DNA from 2 places in the Streptomyces sp. NPDC107654 genome. Region 1 is predicted to be linked to the other one. Evidence: riboswitches for the same ligand, from Rfam matches in the RefSeq annotation. Region 1 holds a riboswitch; the other holds the start of a gene.
The links. Region 1 has a riboswitch for glycine ahead of gcvT (glycine cleavage system aminomethyltransferase GcvT). Riboswitches for the same ligand answer to the same signal wherever they lie in the genome.
Positions count from the first base shown of each region.

Region 1 (6,664 bases):
GGGTGGCGATGTCCCGGCCGAACTTCGGGTCCACGCCGAGCGGGTGGTCCGCGCTCATGCCGCCCAGACTTCCCTTGGGCAGGGAGGTGTTGGGATCGATCAGGTCCTGGTTGAAGGCGTTGGGGTCGAGCCCGAGCAGGGACTGGATGGGCCGCGAGAGGACGGCGAGGAGGATCAGCAGGATCACGATGACGCCGCCCGCGACGGCCACCTTGTCCTTCTTGAACCGGGTCCAGGCGATCTGGCCCAGGGAACGACCCTCGATCTGCCCCTTTCCGACACCCTCCAGCACAGCCTCCGGCTGTGCCTCGGCTGCCGCCCCGGTGGTCTCGATCGGTGCGGTCACGGTGAGCGACCCCTCTCGCCGGTGGTGACCGGCCTGCGCCTGCCGCGGATTGCGGCTTTGTCGACTTGCCATCGAGCATGAGGTCTCGACCTCACGTCTGAGTCGGGAGTCTTCAGCGTCGTCGCGATCACCCGCCAGAGCTGACGGCGAAAGTATGCGCAACCGTGATGCAGTCCGGGGGATTCCGTTATCCGATCAGTGGGTAACGGCCACCGGACGCGGCCCAGTTGGGGCAGAACGGCGAATTTGCGCGGTTCGGGACGATCGGGCGATGTCTACGCGCGCAGAAGTGGGTCCGGCTCGTAAATTCTGCGCCGGCAGCCAAAGCGCGTGCCACGCGGCACTGTTGTCAGTAACCGCCGTGCACCGGTGGGTAGCCGTATCCGGGCGCCGGGGTCTGCGGCAGGGCCGGGGCCTGGAGCGGGGGCTGCGGCGGGGGCGCGGGGACGTGGGCCTCGCGGTCGTAGAAGGGGCGCGCGTTGGCCCGCATCCACATCACCACCGGGTCGTGGTCGTCGGTCATGGCGACCGTCGACACCGGCAGCCCCTCCGGGACCGCCCCGATGGACTGCTGCATCATCGCGCGCACCGAGTCGACCGCGGCCGGGGAGGCGTCGTAGACGTCCAGGCCGATGGCGAGGTACGGCGCCCCGAGTGCCGGCTGCACCCAGGCGCGGCGCAGCGAGCGCAGCGCGGGGGTCCGGTGCGCGTTCTGCGCGAGCAGGGCGTAGAACTGGGGGATCTCGATGCCGGGCTCGGACAGCCGCAGGGGTCCCGCGGGCTGGCGGTCCAGGCCGGCGGCGATACGGCGCAGATCCAGCCAGGGGATGCCGACGCCGCCGCCGGGGGCGTGCGGGTTGAGCCAGAGTCCGTAGTGGTCGGGGTAGAGGGTGCGCGCCACGTCGAGGCCGTCGACCACTTCGTACGAGCGGTTCCAGCCGCTGGCCGACAGCTCCTGGGCGGAGGTGACGCAGGGGGCGTAGTGGCAGCCGTCCACCTCCATGTCCCCGTACTGGGCGTCCGGAGAACCGGCCTGGCCGTGCCACAGCAGCATCCAGATCTGGCCGGAGGAGGGGATGGCGAGGGCGCGGAGCAGGGCCTCGTAGGCGTCGTAGCGTCCGGGCGTGACCTGGCGCAGCGTGTGCTCGACGCTTCCGCTGTGGCTCGCGCTCACCTGTCGTGCCCTTCTCTTTTCCGTGCCCCTGCGTTCGGAGACAGCTTATGCGCCCTGCGACTCGGGGCCTTGTGTTCGTGCGCGGGGGCGCCTTCAGTGGCCGTACTCGTAGAAGGGGCGGACGTTGGTCTTCAGCCAGGTGGCCACCGGGTCGTCCGTCACGTCCATCAGGACCAGGCTGACCGGCCACCGGACCGGCACCCTGCCCAGCGCCCGGCCCAGGGCCTCCAGGGGGCGGGTGCGGAGGTCGCCCTCCCACTGGGAGAGTTCCACGCCGACGAACATCACCGGGTCGGCCGTCTCGACGGCCGCCAGGCAGCGGCGGGCGGTGAGGATCACGCCGGCCTCGGCGAACTCGGCGGAGGCGGCGGAGAGGAAGTCGACCGGGTCGTCCTGCCAGTCGGGCTCGAAGAGGCGGACCCGGCCGCCGGTGTTGGGGCCGTCGAGCGGGGTGCGGCCGGCCCTGCACAGCTCGGCCACGGCGTCGGGCGGCAGCGGGACGCCGACCACACCGCCCGGGTTGACCACGATGCCCGCCTGCGGGGGCAGGCCGCGGGCGAACTCCAGGGCGGGGGCGACGGTGTACGACATGTGGGCACCGGCCACCTGGCGCAGCTGTTCCTCGGAGCTGAACACCGGGACGTACGTCTGGCCCTCGATGTCCATCGTCGGCAGGTCCAGCGGGCCGCTGTCCGGGCCCCCGCCGTTCGGCAGCGGTATCCACAGGAAGCTGCGGCCGAGGACCTCGACGATCCGACCGCCCGCCGCGGGCACGCCGAGGGAGGCCGAGAGCACCTCCTCCAACTCGTTGCCGGGCCACCCGCCGTGCGGGTGGGGGTGCGCCTGTGCCGGGAAGTCCGCGGGAAGGTCCGCCGGGAAGTCCATCTGCCTACCGCCTGCTGGGGATCACTGCTGTGCGCGAAAAGGCTAGCGGGTGGCGGTGACAGTGCCTCACCGCGCGAGGCCGGCACCCCGCCACCGCGCGAAGCCGGCACCCGTCACGGGCTGAAGCCCGCACCCGCCCCCCTCGCAGCCGACGCCCGCCACCACGTGGGGCCGGCGCCGCCGCCGCGTGCAGCCGCCGCCGCCATAGGTGAAGTCGGCACCCGTCGCGGCTCAGAGCCCGCACCCACCCCCGCCCGAACCGGCATCCGCCTCCGACTGAAACCCGCACCCGCAGCCCTCGCAGCCGACGCCCACCGCCTCCCTCGCAGCCGGCACCCGCCACCGTTGAAGCCGGCGCCCGCCACGGCCTGAAGCCGCACCCGCGCCCCGTCCGAAACCCGGCCCCGCCCCCGCGCGAGACCGGCAGCCGTCACCGGGTGAAGCCGACCCGGCCGAGGACGTCCGCCGCGTCCCGGTCCAGCAGCACGGCCGCGCCGCAGCCGGCGGGCGGCTCGCCCCTCTCCACCGCGCGCAGCAGGCGGGCGGTGGTCCGGCGGTGGCGGCGGAAGGCGAAGCGGGACACGCCCCGGCCGCGTTCGCGCTGGCCCTCCCGGGCCGTCTCGGGGCTGACGTCGAGGACGAGCAGGTGCAGGGTGGCGCCCCGGCGGCGGGCCTCGCGGGCCAGCCAGGCGCGCACCCAGGGCTGGGTGCCGCAGTCGTGCACGACGACCCCCTCGCCGGTGCGCAGGGCGCGCCGCAGTCCGGCGTAGTGGGCGAGGCGGACCAGGGGGCGGTACAGGGCGTAGGGGAGGAAGCCGGGGACGCGGGCCTGCCAGCGGTCGCGGGCGTCCTGGGAGTCGACGCGCCGGCCGGTGACGGCGCGGTGCATCAGGGTGGACTTGCCGCTGCCGGGCAGTCCGGTGACCACCACCAGGTCGCGGGGGCCGAAGAGCAGGGCGTGCGGGCTCCGGCCGGCGCGGTCGCGCAGGTCGCGGACGACCGGTGCGGGGCGGTCCGCGCTGCGCTCGCGGGAGAGGGCGGTGGGCTGCTTCGGCACCGCGAAGCCGGCGTCGGTGGCGTAGGCCGAGGTCCTGTTCACCGTGATCGTCCTCCCCTGTGGGCTCGGTCAATCCCATGCCCGTCGTATGTAAAGGGAAGGTAATGCGCAACGGTCGGCGATTCGTGTGCGTACGGCTACGGGTTGGTCACAAGGAGCGTGCTCTGGCTGGGCGGGGTGCGGCGTGCAATGATGTGCCCGCCAACTGCATACCGGCCGCTTGAATCCGCGCGGGAGAGTCCCTGGCAGCACTGGTGCCGGGGCGCCGAAGGAGCAAGTCCCTCCCTTGAATCTCTCAGGCCCCGTTACCGCGCGGGCGAGGCACATCTGAAAAGCGGGCCGCTGCAGACAGTGGCTCCACCCAAGGTGCAAGCCGTGATCGTCCCCGTGGCGGTCGTGGCGAACCTCTCAGGTTCCGATGACAGATGGGGAGGAACGTTCCTCGCCTGTCCGCCTGCCTTGGGAGACGACCGTCCGATGAGCAGTTCTGCACTCCGTCACACCGCGCTCGATGCCGTGCATCGCTCGCTCGGTGCGACGATGACCGACTTCGCCGGCTGGGACATGCCCCTGCGCTACGGCTCCGAGCGTGACGAGCACCTCGCCGTGCGCACGAAGGCCGGTCTCTTCGACCTCTCCCACATGGGCGAGATCACCGTCACCGGCGCCGAGGCCGCCGCGTTCCTGAACTTCGCCCTGGTCGGCAACATCGCCTCCGTCGGCGTGGGCCGCGCCCGCTACACCATGATCTGCCAGGCCGACGGCGGCATCCTGGACGACCTGATCGTCTACCGGCTGGCCGAGACCGAGTACATGGTCGTCGCCAACGCCTCCAACGCCCAGGTCGTGCTGGACGCGCTCACCGAGCGCGCCGGGGGCTTCGACGCCGAGGTCCGCGACGACCGGGACGCGTACGCGCTGATCGCCGTGCAGGGTCCCCGGTCCCCCGGGATCCTGAAGTCGCTCACCGACGCCGACCTGGACGGTCTGAAGTACTACGCCGGCCTGCCCGGCACGGTCGCCGGCGTCCCGGCGCTGATCGCCCGCACCGGCTACACCGGCGAGGACGGTTTCGAGCTGTTCGTGAAGCCGGAGCACGCCGTCGAGCTGTGGCAGGCGCTGACCAAGGCCGGCGAGGGCGTCGGCCTGGCGCCGTGCGGGCTGTCCTGCCGGGACACGCTGCGCCTGGAGGCGGGCATGCCGCTGTACGGGCACGAGCTGACCCGTGAGCTGACCCCCTTCGACGCCGGGCTCGGCCGCGTGGTGAAGTTCGAGAAGGAAGGCGACTTCGTGGGCCGCGAGGCGCTCACGCGGGCCGCCGCCCGGGCCGAGGAGAACCCCCCGCGGGTGCTGGTCGGCCTGGTCGCCGAGGGCCGCCGGGTGCCGCGCGCCGGGTACGCCGTCGTCGCCGGGGGCGAGGTGATCGGCGAGGTCACCTCCGGCGCCCCCTCCCCCACCCTGGGCAAGCCGATCGCCATGGCCTACGTCGACGCGGCGCACGCCGCGCCGGGCACCGGGGGCGTCGGCGTGGACATCCGGGGCACCCACGAGGCGTACCAGGTCGTGGCGCTGCCGTTCTACAAGCGCCAGAAGTAAAGACTGGGCGCGGTCGGCCGTCTCCGGGGCCCCGCCCCGTGGCCGGCACGTGACCCTGCGCACATTCGGCCGCTCACCAGCGGTTTCCGCAGTCCCCCCGTCATCAGCACTCCCGCGTGTACAGGAGAATTCAGGCCATGAGCAACCCCCAGCAGCTGCGCTACAGCAAGGAGCACGAGTGGCTGTCGGCCGCCGAGGACGGCGTCGCGACGGTCGGCATCACGGAGCACGCGGCCAACGCGCTCGGTGACGTCGTCTTCGTCCAGCTCCCCGACGTCGGCTCCACCGTGTCCGCGGGCGAGACCTGCGGCGAGCTGGAGTCGACGAAGTCGGTGTCCGACCTGTACTCGCCGGTCACCGGTGAGATCACCGAGGTCAACGAGGACGTCGTCAGCGACCCGTCGCTGGTGAACTCCGCTCCCTTCGAGGGCGGCTGGCTGTTCAAGGTACGCGTCGCGGAGGAGCCGGCCGATCTGCTCTCCGCCGACGAGTACACCGCCTTTTCCGCCGGCTGAGGAGTCGTAGTCGTATGACTGTTCTGAACACGCCCCTGCACGAGCTGGACCCGGAGATCGCCGCCGCGGTCGACGCCGAGCTGAACCGTCAGCAGTCGACCCTGGAGATGATCGCCTCCGAGAACTTCGCGCCGCTCGCGGTGATGGAGGCGCAGGGCTCGGTCCTCACCAACAAGTACGCGGAGGGCTACCCGGGCCGCCGCTACTACGGCGGCTGCGAGCACGTCGACGTCGCCGAGCAGATCGCCATCGACCGGGTGAAGGAGCTGTTCGGCGCCGAGTACGCCAACGTGCAGCCCCACTCCGGTGCCTCCGCGAACCAGGCGGCCCTGTTCGCGCTGGCCCAGCCCGGGGACACCATCCTCGGCCTGGACCTGGCGCACGGCGGCCACCTGACCCACGGGATGCGGCTGAACTTCTCCGGCAAGCAGTTCGACGTGGTCGCCTACCACGTGGACGCCGAGACCGGCCTGGTCGACATGGCCGAGGTCGAGAGGCTCGCCAAGGAGCACCGCCCGAAGGTGATCATCGCGGGCTGGTCGGCGTACCCGCGGGAGCTGGACTTCGCCGAGTTCCGCCGGATCGCCGACGAGGCCGGCGCGTACCTGTGGGTCGACATGGCGCACTTCGCGGGCCTGGTCGCGGCCGGTCTGCACGCGAACCCGGTGGAGTACGCGGACGTCGTCACCTCGACCACCCACAAGACGCTGGGCGGCCCGCGCGGCGGCATCATCCTCGCGAAGAAGGACTTCGCGAAGAAGCTGAACTCCTCCGTCTTCCCGGGCTTCCAGGGCGGTCCCCTGGAGCACGTGATCGCGGCGAAGGCGGTCTCCTTCAAGGTCGCCGCCTCGGAGGACTTCAAGGAGCGCCAGCGTCGTACGGTGGAAGGTGCGCGCATCCTCGCCGAGCGGCTGACGGCTCCGGACGCGCGCGAGGCCGGCGTGAACGTGCTGTCCGGCGGCACCGACGTGCACCTGATCCTCGTGGACCTGCGTGCGTCGGAGCTGGACGGGCAGCAGGCCGAGGACCGTCTCCACGAGGTCGGCATCACGGTCAACCGCAACGCCGTCCCGAACGACCCGCGGCCGCCG
Region 1 is NZ_JBVKBI010000010.1:46,070-52,733, reverse strand. It holds gene ACZ7N4_RS19370 (ABC transporter permease) at 1-346, opposite strand, end outside; gene ACZ7N4_RS19365 (enhanced serine sensitivity protein SseB C-terminal domain-containing protein) at 696-1,520, opposite strand; gene ACZ7N4_RS19360 (enhanced serine sensitivity protein SseB) at 1,614-2,405, opposite strand; gene ACZ7N4_RS19355 (AAA family ATPase) at 2,836-3,504, opposite strand; glycine riboswitch at 3,684-3,783, shown strand; glycine riboswitch at 3,784-3,897, shown strand; gene gcvT (glycine cleavage system aminomethyltransferase GcvT) at 3,940-5,058, shown strand; gene gcvH (glycine cleavage system protein GcvH) at 5,196-5,573, shown strand; gene glyA (serine hydroxymethyltransferase) at 5,588-6,664, shown strand, end outside.

Region 2 (6,664 bases), on a different contig from region 1:
CGGGATCGAACCGCGTCACCTCCGGGTGATGAAGGCCGCCGCCGACCGTGAGGCGGGGCTGGTCGACCAGGTGGTGGCCCCGCTCAGGCGCCACCGCAACCCGCAGACCAGGGCGCACGCCGAGGCCCGTACGAGGGAGCTGGCGGCCCTCACGGTGAATCTGCACGCGGCCCTGGTGCAGACCGCTCTGGGCGTGCGGCTGCCCTGACGGCGGAGGGCCCCGGAGAGGCCGGATCGGGCACCTGTTCCCGGCCCGACTACCCAAACGTCCCGGGCACGGCCTAGGGTTGCTGTGTGAACGAGCTCGATGTCGTAGGTGTCCGGGTCGAAATGCCCTCCAACCAGCCGATCGTGCTCCTGCGCGAAGTGGGGGGCGACCGTTACCTCCCCATCTGGATCGGACCGGGGGAGGCGACGGCGATCGCCTTCGCCCAGCAGGGCATGGCCCCCGCGCGGCCGCTGACCCACGACCTGTTCAAGGACGTGCTGGAGGCCGTCGGCCAGGAGCTGACCGAAGTGCGCATCACCGATCTGCGGGAAGGCGTCTTCTACGCGGAGCTGGTGTTCGCCAGCGGGGTCGAGGTCAGTGCCCGCCCCTCCGATGCCATAGCGCTGGCTCTGCGCACCGGAACGCCGATCTACGGCAGCGACACGGTGCTGGACGACGCGGGCATCGCCATCCCGGACGAGCAGGAGGACGAGGTGGAGAAGTTCCGCGAGTTCCTCGACCAGATCTCGCCCGAGGACTTCGGCACCAGCAGCCAGTGAGACCGGGGCCCACCCCGTCGGCTCCGGGCTTCCGCCGGGGCGGGTGCCTCGCGCGGCCCGCGCACCGGCAATTGCCGCCGGCCAGTGAGAGCGTCCTCCGGGACCCCGTCAGGGCATTCGGCTAGCCTTTCCCCGCGGTGGGACACGGGAAACCACTCCTAGGGTGATTATCACTCGGCGTGCCGAGTGTGGCGATCGTTGACGCACCCCTGGTGACTGCCTACCGTCGAGAAGGCAGGTCAAGGACGGAGGTCGGCGTGAGAACCAGCGGCGACGGTACGGCTGGGGGTGCCCCCGGACGCAGTTTCGGGGAGAGCGGTCCGTACCCGCCCCCGAGCCCGCGGCCGCGCTCAGGCGGGGTTCACCCCCATCCTGGCAGCGCGGTCGATCACGCTCCGCAGCTGCCGACGGCGGTGCCGAACGGCGGAGGGGTGGCGGCCATGACGTCCGAACAGATCGGTTACCGCGGGCCCACGGCCTGCGCGGCGGCCGGCATCACGTATCGGCAGCTCGACTACTGGGCCCGCACCGGCCTGGTCGAGCCCAGTGTGCGGCCCGCCTACGGATCGGGAACGCAGCGGCTGTACAGCTTCCGGGACGTCGTCGTCCTGAAGATCGTGAAGCGGTTCCTGGACACCGGGGTGTCGCTGCAGAACATCCGCACGGCCGTCCAGCACCTCAGGGAACGCGGTTTCCGTGACCTGGAGCGGATGACCCTGATGAGCGACGGTGCCACCGTGTACGAGTGCACCTCGCCGGACGAGGTCCACGCCCTGCTCCAGGGCGGACAGGGCATCTTCGGGATCGCCGTCGGCGTGGTGTGGGGGGACGTGGAAAGCGCGCTCTCACAGCTGCACGGCGAGCGCATCGACACCGGCGAGACCCTCGTCGGGCAGAACCCCGCGGACGAGCTGGCGCGGCGCCGCAACCGGGCGGTCTGACCGCGGGGCGCCCTGGTCGGGCGCTTCTGCACCACCGCATTGTCAGTGCCGTGGTGCAGCATCGGAGATGTGAGAAACGCGCCCACGATCCTGCATCTCGACATGGATGCCTTCTTCGCCTCGGTGGAGCAGGCGTCCAAGCCGAGCCTGCGCGGGAAGGCGGTCGTGGTGGGCGGGCTCGGACCGCGCGGTGTGGTGGCCACCGCGTCGTACGAGGCACGGGTGTTCGGGGTCCACTCGGCGATGCCGATGGCGCAGGCCCGCCGGCTGGCGCCGAACGCCGCCTATCTGGTGCCGCGCTTCAGTCTGTACCGGGCGATCAGCGAGCAGGTGATGGCGCTGCTGCGGGAGCTGTCACCGCTGGTGGAGCCGCTGAGCCTGGACGAGGCGTTCGTGGACCTGGAGGCCGGGGGAGCGGCCCGGGACGAGGAGTCGGCGCGGCGGGCCGGCGAGAAGCTGCGCGCGGACATCCGGGCGGTCACGGGTCTCACCGGTTCCGTGGGGCTCGCCGCCTCGAAGATGCTGGCGAAGATCGCCTCCGAGCAGGCCAAGCCGGACGGCCTGGTGCTGATCGAGCCGGGCACGGAGCGGGCGCTGCTGGCGCCGATGTCGGTGCGCACCCTGCCGGGGGTCGGGCCGGCCACCGGTGACCATCTGCGCCGAGCGGGGATCACCACGGTGGAGGAGCTGGCGGAGGCCGGCGAGGACGAGCTGGTCCGGCTGCTCGGCAAGGCGCACGGGCACGCGCTGTACGCCATGGCCCTGGCCCGGGACGAGCGGCCCGTGGTGGCCGAGCGGGAGACCAAGTCGGTGTCGGTGGAGGACACGTACGACGTGGACATCCACGACCGGCTGCGGGTGGGCCTGGAGGTGCAGCGGCTGGCCGACCGGTGCGTACGGCGGCTGCGCGAGGCCGGGCTGTCCGGGCGGACCATCGTGCTGAAGGTGCGGCGGTACGACTTCTCGACGCTGACCCGCTCCGAGACGCTCCGAGGGCCTACGGACGACCCCGCGGTGATCCGTGAGGCGGCGGCGCGGCTGCTGGACTCCGTGGACACCACGGGCGGGGTGCGGCTGCTCGGGGTGGGGGTGTCCGGGCTCGCCGACTACACGCAGGAGGACCTGTTCGCGCAGGCCCTGCCCTCGCGGGCCGCCGAGGCGCCGCAGGAGGCCGTCGCCGAGACGGTGGCGGTGCGGGTGGAGACCGTCGAACGGCAGTGGCGGGCCGGGCAGGATGTGCGGCACGCGGAGTTCGGGCACGGGTGGGTGCAGGGGAGCGGGCTGGGACGGGTGACCGTGCGGTTCGAGACACCCCGGTCCGAGCCGGGCCGGGTACGGACGTTCTTCGTGGACGATCCGGCGCTGGAGGGTGCCGATCCGCTGCCGTTGGTCCGCGACGTGGCGGCTCAGGCCTCCTCCGAGCCCGCCAGCTTGCCGAAGTCGTGGTCCGGGACCCTGGGGGGTGAGGCCACGTCGAGGCCGTAGTGGTGGTAGAGCTGGAGTTCCTGCTCGGGGGAGAGGTGGCGGCCGACTCCGAAGTCGGGGGCGTCCTTGATCAGGGCGCGCTCGAAGGGGACGTGCAGGGTGCCGTCGACCAGTTCGCTGGGCTCCAGGGGTACGAAGGCGTCCCGGGAGAACAGGCCGGTGCGTATGGCCGCCCACTCGGGCACACCGGTGGCGTCGTCCAGGTACACCTCGTCGATGGTGCCGATCTTGGTGCCATTGCGGTCGAACGCCTTGCGGCCGATCAGGTTGCGCGGATCGATGTCGGTCTGCACGGTCCCTCTCCCTCCACGTGGTCGCAACTCATCCGTAAGCACAACGAAAGAGCACATTCACGGAGGCGGCCACTCGAAGCCTCCGGCGTTGACCTCGCTGGTACGCTGACAGCGGCTGCTGACCCCGTGCGGGAGAGTCCTCCGACCACGTCGGAGGCGCCGAAGGAGCAACTCCTCCCCGGAATCTCTCAGGCCCACGTACCGCACGGACGAGGTCACTCTGGAAAGCAGGGCGGATGTCGACGGCTTCCGCCCTCACCGACGGTGAAAGCCGGCGTCCCCGGGCGCCCGGTGAAGCTCTCAGGTTGAGATGACAGAGGGGGAGGCCGTCGGGGTATCCGTACCGGGGTGCCCCTCGAAGGTCGCGTCAGACCCAGGAGGCCTCCGCAATGACCGCCCATCGCACTCCGCTCTCCGAGCTCGAAGCGGGCATCCCGTTCGAGCAGCGCCACATCGGCCCCGACCAGGAGGCGCGGGCCAAGATGCTCGCGCAGGTCGGGTACGGTTCGCTCGACGAGCTGACCGCCGCCGCGGTCCCGGACGTGATCAAGAACGCCGAGGCCCTGCACCTGCCGGGCGCCCGCACCGAGGCCGAGGTGCTCGCCGAGCTGCGTTCGCTCGCCGACCGCAACCAGGTCCTCGGTTCCATGATCGGCCTGGGCTACCACGGCACCTTCACGCCGCCGGTCATCCTGCGCAACGTCATGGAGAACCCCGCCTGGTACACGGCGTACACGCCGTACCAGCCGGAGATCTCCCAGGGCCGTCTGGAGGCCCTGCTGAACTTCCAGACGATGGTCGCCGAACTCACCGGCCTGCCCACGTCCGGCGCCTCCCTCCTGGACGAGGGCACCGCGGCCGCCGAGGCGATGGCGCTGTCCCGGCGCATGGGCAGGAACAAGAAGGGCCTTTTCCTGGTCGACGCGGACGCGCTGCCGCAGACCATCGCGGTGATCGAGACCCGAGCCGAGCCGACCGGCGTCGAGGTCGTCGTCGCCGACCTCAGCGAGGGCATCCCGGCGGAGATCGCCGAGCGCGAGATCAACGGTGTGCTGATCCAGTACCCGGGCGCCTCCGGTGCCGTACGCGACCTCAAGCCGGTGATCGACCAGGCGCACGAGCTGGGCGCCCTCGTCACCGTCGCCGCCGACCTGCTCGCGCTGACCCTGCTGACCTCGCCGGGCGAGCTGGGCGCGGACATCGCCGTCGGCACCACCCAGCGCTTCGGTGTGCCGATGGGCTTCGGCGGCCCGCACGCCGGCTACATGGCCGTGCACGAGAAGTTCGCCCGCAGCCTCCCCGGCCGCCTCGTCGGCGTCTCCGTCGACGCCGACGGCAACAAGGCGTACCGGCTCGCGCTGCAGACCCGTGAGCAGCACATCCGCCGCGAGAAGGCCACCAGCAACATCTGCACCGCGCAGGTGCTGCTCGCCGTGATGGCCGGCATGTACGCCGTCTACCACGGCCCGGAGGGTCTGAGGACCATCGCGCGGCGTACGCACCGCTACGCCACGATCCTCGCCGAGGGCCTGAAGGCCGGGGGCGTGGAGATCGTCCACGGTGCCTTCTTCGACACCGTCACCGCGCGCGTGCCCGGCAAGGCCGCCGAGGTCGTCGCCGCCGCCCGGGACAACGGCGTCAACCTGCGCCTTGTGGACGCCGACCACGTCTCGGCAGCCTGCGACGAGACCACCAACCGGGCCCAGCTGGAGGCCGTACTCGCCGCCTTCGGTGTCGCGGGCGACATCGAGGCGCTGGACGCCACCGCCGGGGACACCCTCCCCGAGGCGCTGCTGCGCACCGACGACTACCTCACCCACCCGGTCTTCCACGAGCACCGTTCCGAGACCGCGATGCTGCGCTACCTGCGCAGGCTGGCCGACCGCGACTACGCGCTCGACCGCGGCATGATCCCGCTGGGCTCCTGCACCATGAAGCTCAACGCGACCACCGAGATGGAGCCGGTCACCTGGCCCGAGTTCGGGCAGCTGCACCCCTTCGCACCCGCCGAGCAGGCCGAGGGCTACCTCACGCTCATCCGTGAGCTGGAGGAACGTCTCGCCGAGGTCACCGGCTACGACAAGGTCTCGCTCCAGCCGAACGCCGGTTCGCAGGGTGAGCTGGCCGGTCTGCTCGCCGTGCGCGGCTACCACCGGGCCAACGGTGACGCGCAGCGCACGGTCTGCCTCATCCCGTCCTCCGCGCACGGCACCAACGCGGCCAGCGCCGTGATGGCCGGCATGAAGGTCGTCGTCGTCAAGACCGCCGATGACGGCGAGATCGACGTCGAGGACCTGCGCGCCAAGATCGAGCAGTACCGCGACGAGCTGGCGGTGCTGATGATCACCTACCCGTCGACGCACGGGGTGTTCGAGGAGCACGTCGCCGACATCTGCGCCCGGGTCCACGAGGCGGGCGGCCAGGTGTACGTCGACGGCGCCAACCTCAACGCCCTGGTCGGACTGGCCAAGCCGGGCCACTTCGGCGGTGACGTCTCCCACCTGAACCTGCACAAGACCTTCTGCATCCCGCACGGCGGCGGCGGTCCGGGCGTCGGCCCGGTCGCGGTCCGCTCGCACCTGGCGCCGTACCTGCCGAACCACCCCCTCCAGCCGGAGGCCGGCCCGGAGACGGGCGTGGGCCCGATCTCGGCGGCTCCCTGGGGCAGCGCGGGCATCCTGCCGATCTCGTGGGCGTACGTCCGTCTGATGGGCGGCGAGGGTCTGAAGCGGGCCACGCAGGTGGCCGTGCTCTCCGCGAACTACATCGCCAAGCGCCTGGAGCCGCACTACCCGGTGCTCTACACCGGCCCCGGCGGCCTCGTCGCGCACGAGTGCATCATCGACCTGCGCCCGCTGACCAAGGCGACCGGCGTCAGCGTGGACGACGTGGCCAAGCGCCTGATCGACTACGGCTTCCACGCGCCGACCATGTCCTTCCCGGTGGCCGGCACGCTGATGATCGAGCCGACCGAGTCGGAGGACCTGACCGAGCTGGACCGTTTCTGCGAGGCGATGATCGCCATCCGCGCGGAGATCGAGAAGGTCGGCTCCGGCGAGTGGTCCGCCGAGGACAACCCGCTGGCCAACGCCCCGCACACCGCCGCCGCGCTCGGCGGTGAGTGGACGCACGCCTACAGCCGCGACGAGGCAGTCTTCCCGGCCGGGGTCTCGGCCG
Region 2 is NZ_JBVKBI010000042.1:22,685-29,348, reverse strand. It holds gene ftsR (transcriptional regulator FtsR) at 1-208, shown strand, start outside; gene ACZ7N4_RS38100 (bifunctional nuclease family protein) at 295-768, shown strand; gene ACZ7N4_RS38095 (MerR family transcriptional regulator) at 1,026-1,709, shown strand; gene ACZ7N4_RS38090 (DNA polymerase IV) at 1,779-3,194, shown strand; gene ACZ7N4_RS38085 (PRC-barrel domain-containing protein) at 3,116-3,487, opposite strand; glycine riboswitch at 3,607-3,701, shown strand; gene gcvP (aminomethyl-transferring glycine dehydrogenase) at 3,877-6,664, shown strand, end outside.
Region 2: it holds a riboswitch for glycine, as region 1 does, so the genes downstream of both, gcvP (aminomethyl-transferring glycine dehydrogenase) here and gcvT (glycine cleavage system aminomethyltransferase GcvT) in region 1, are expected to answer to the same signal.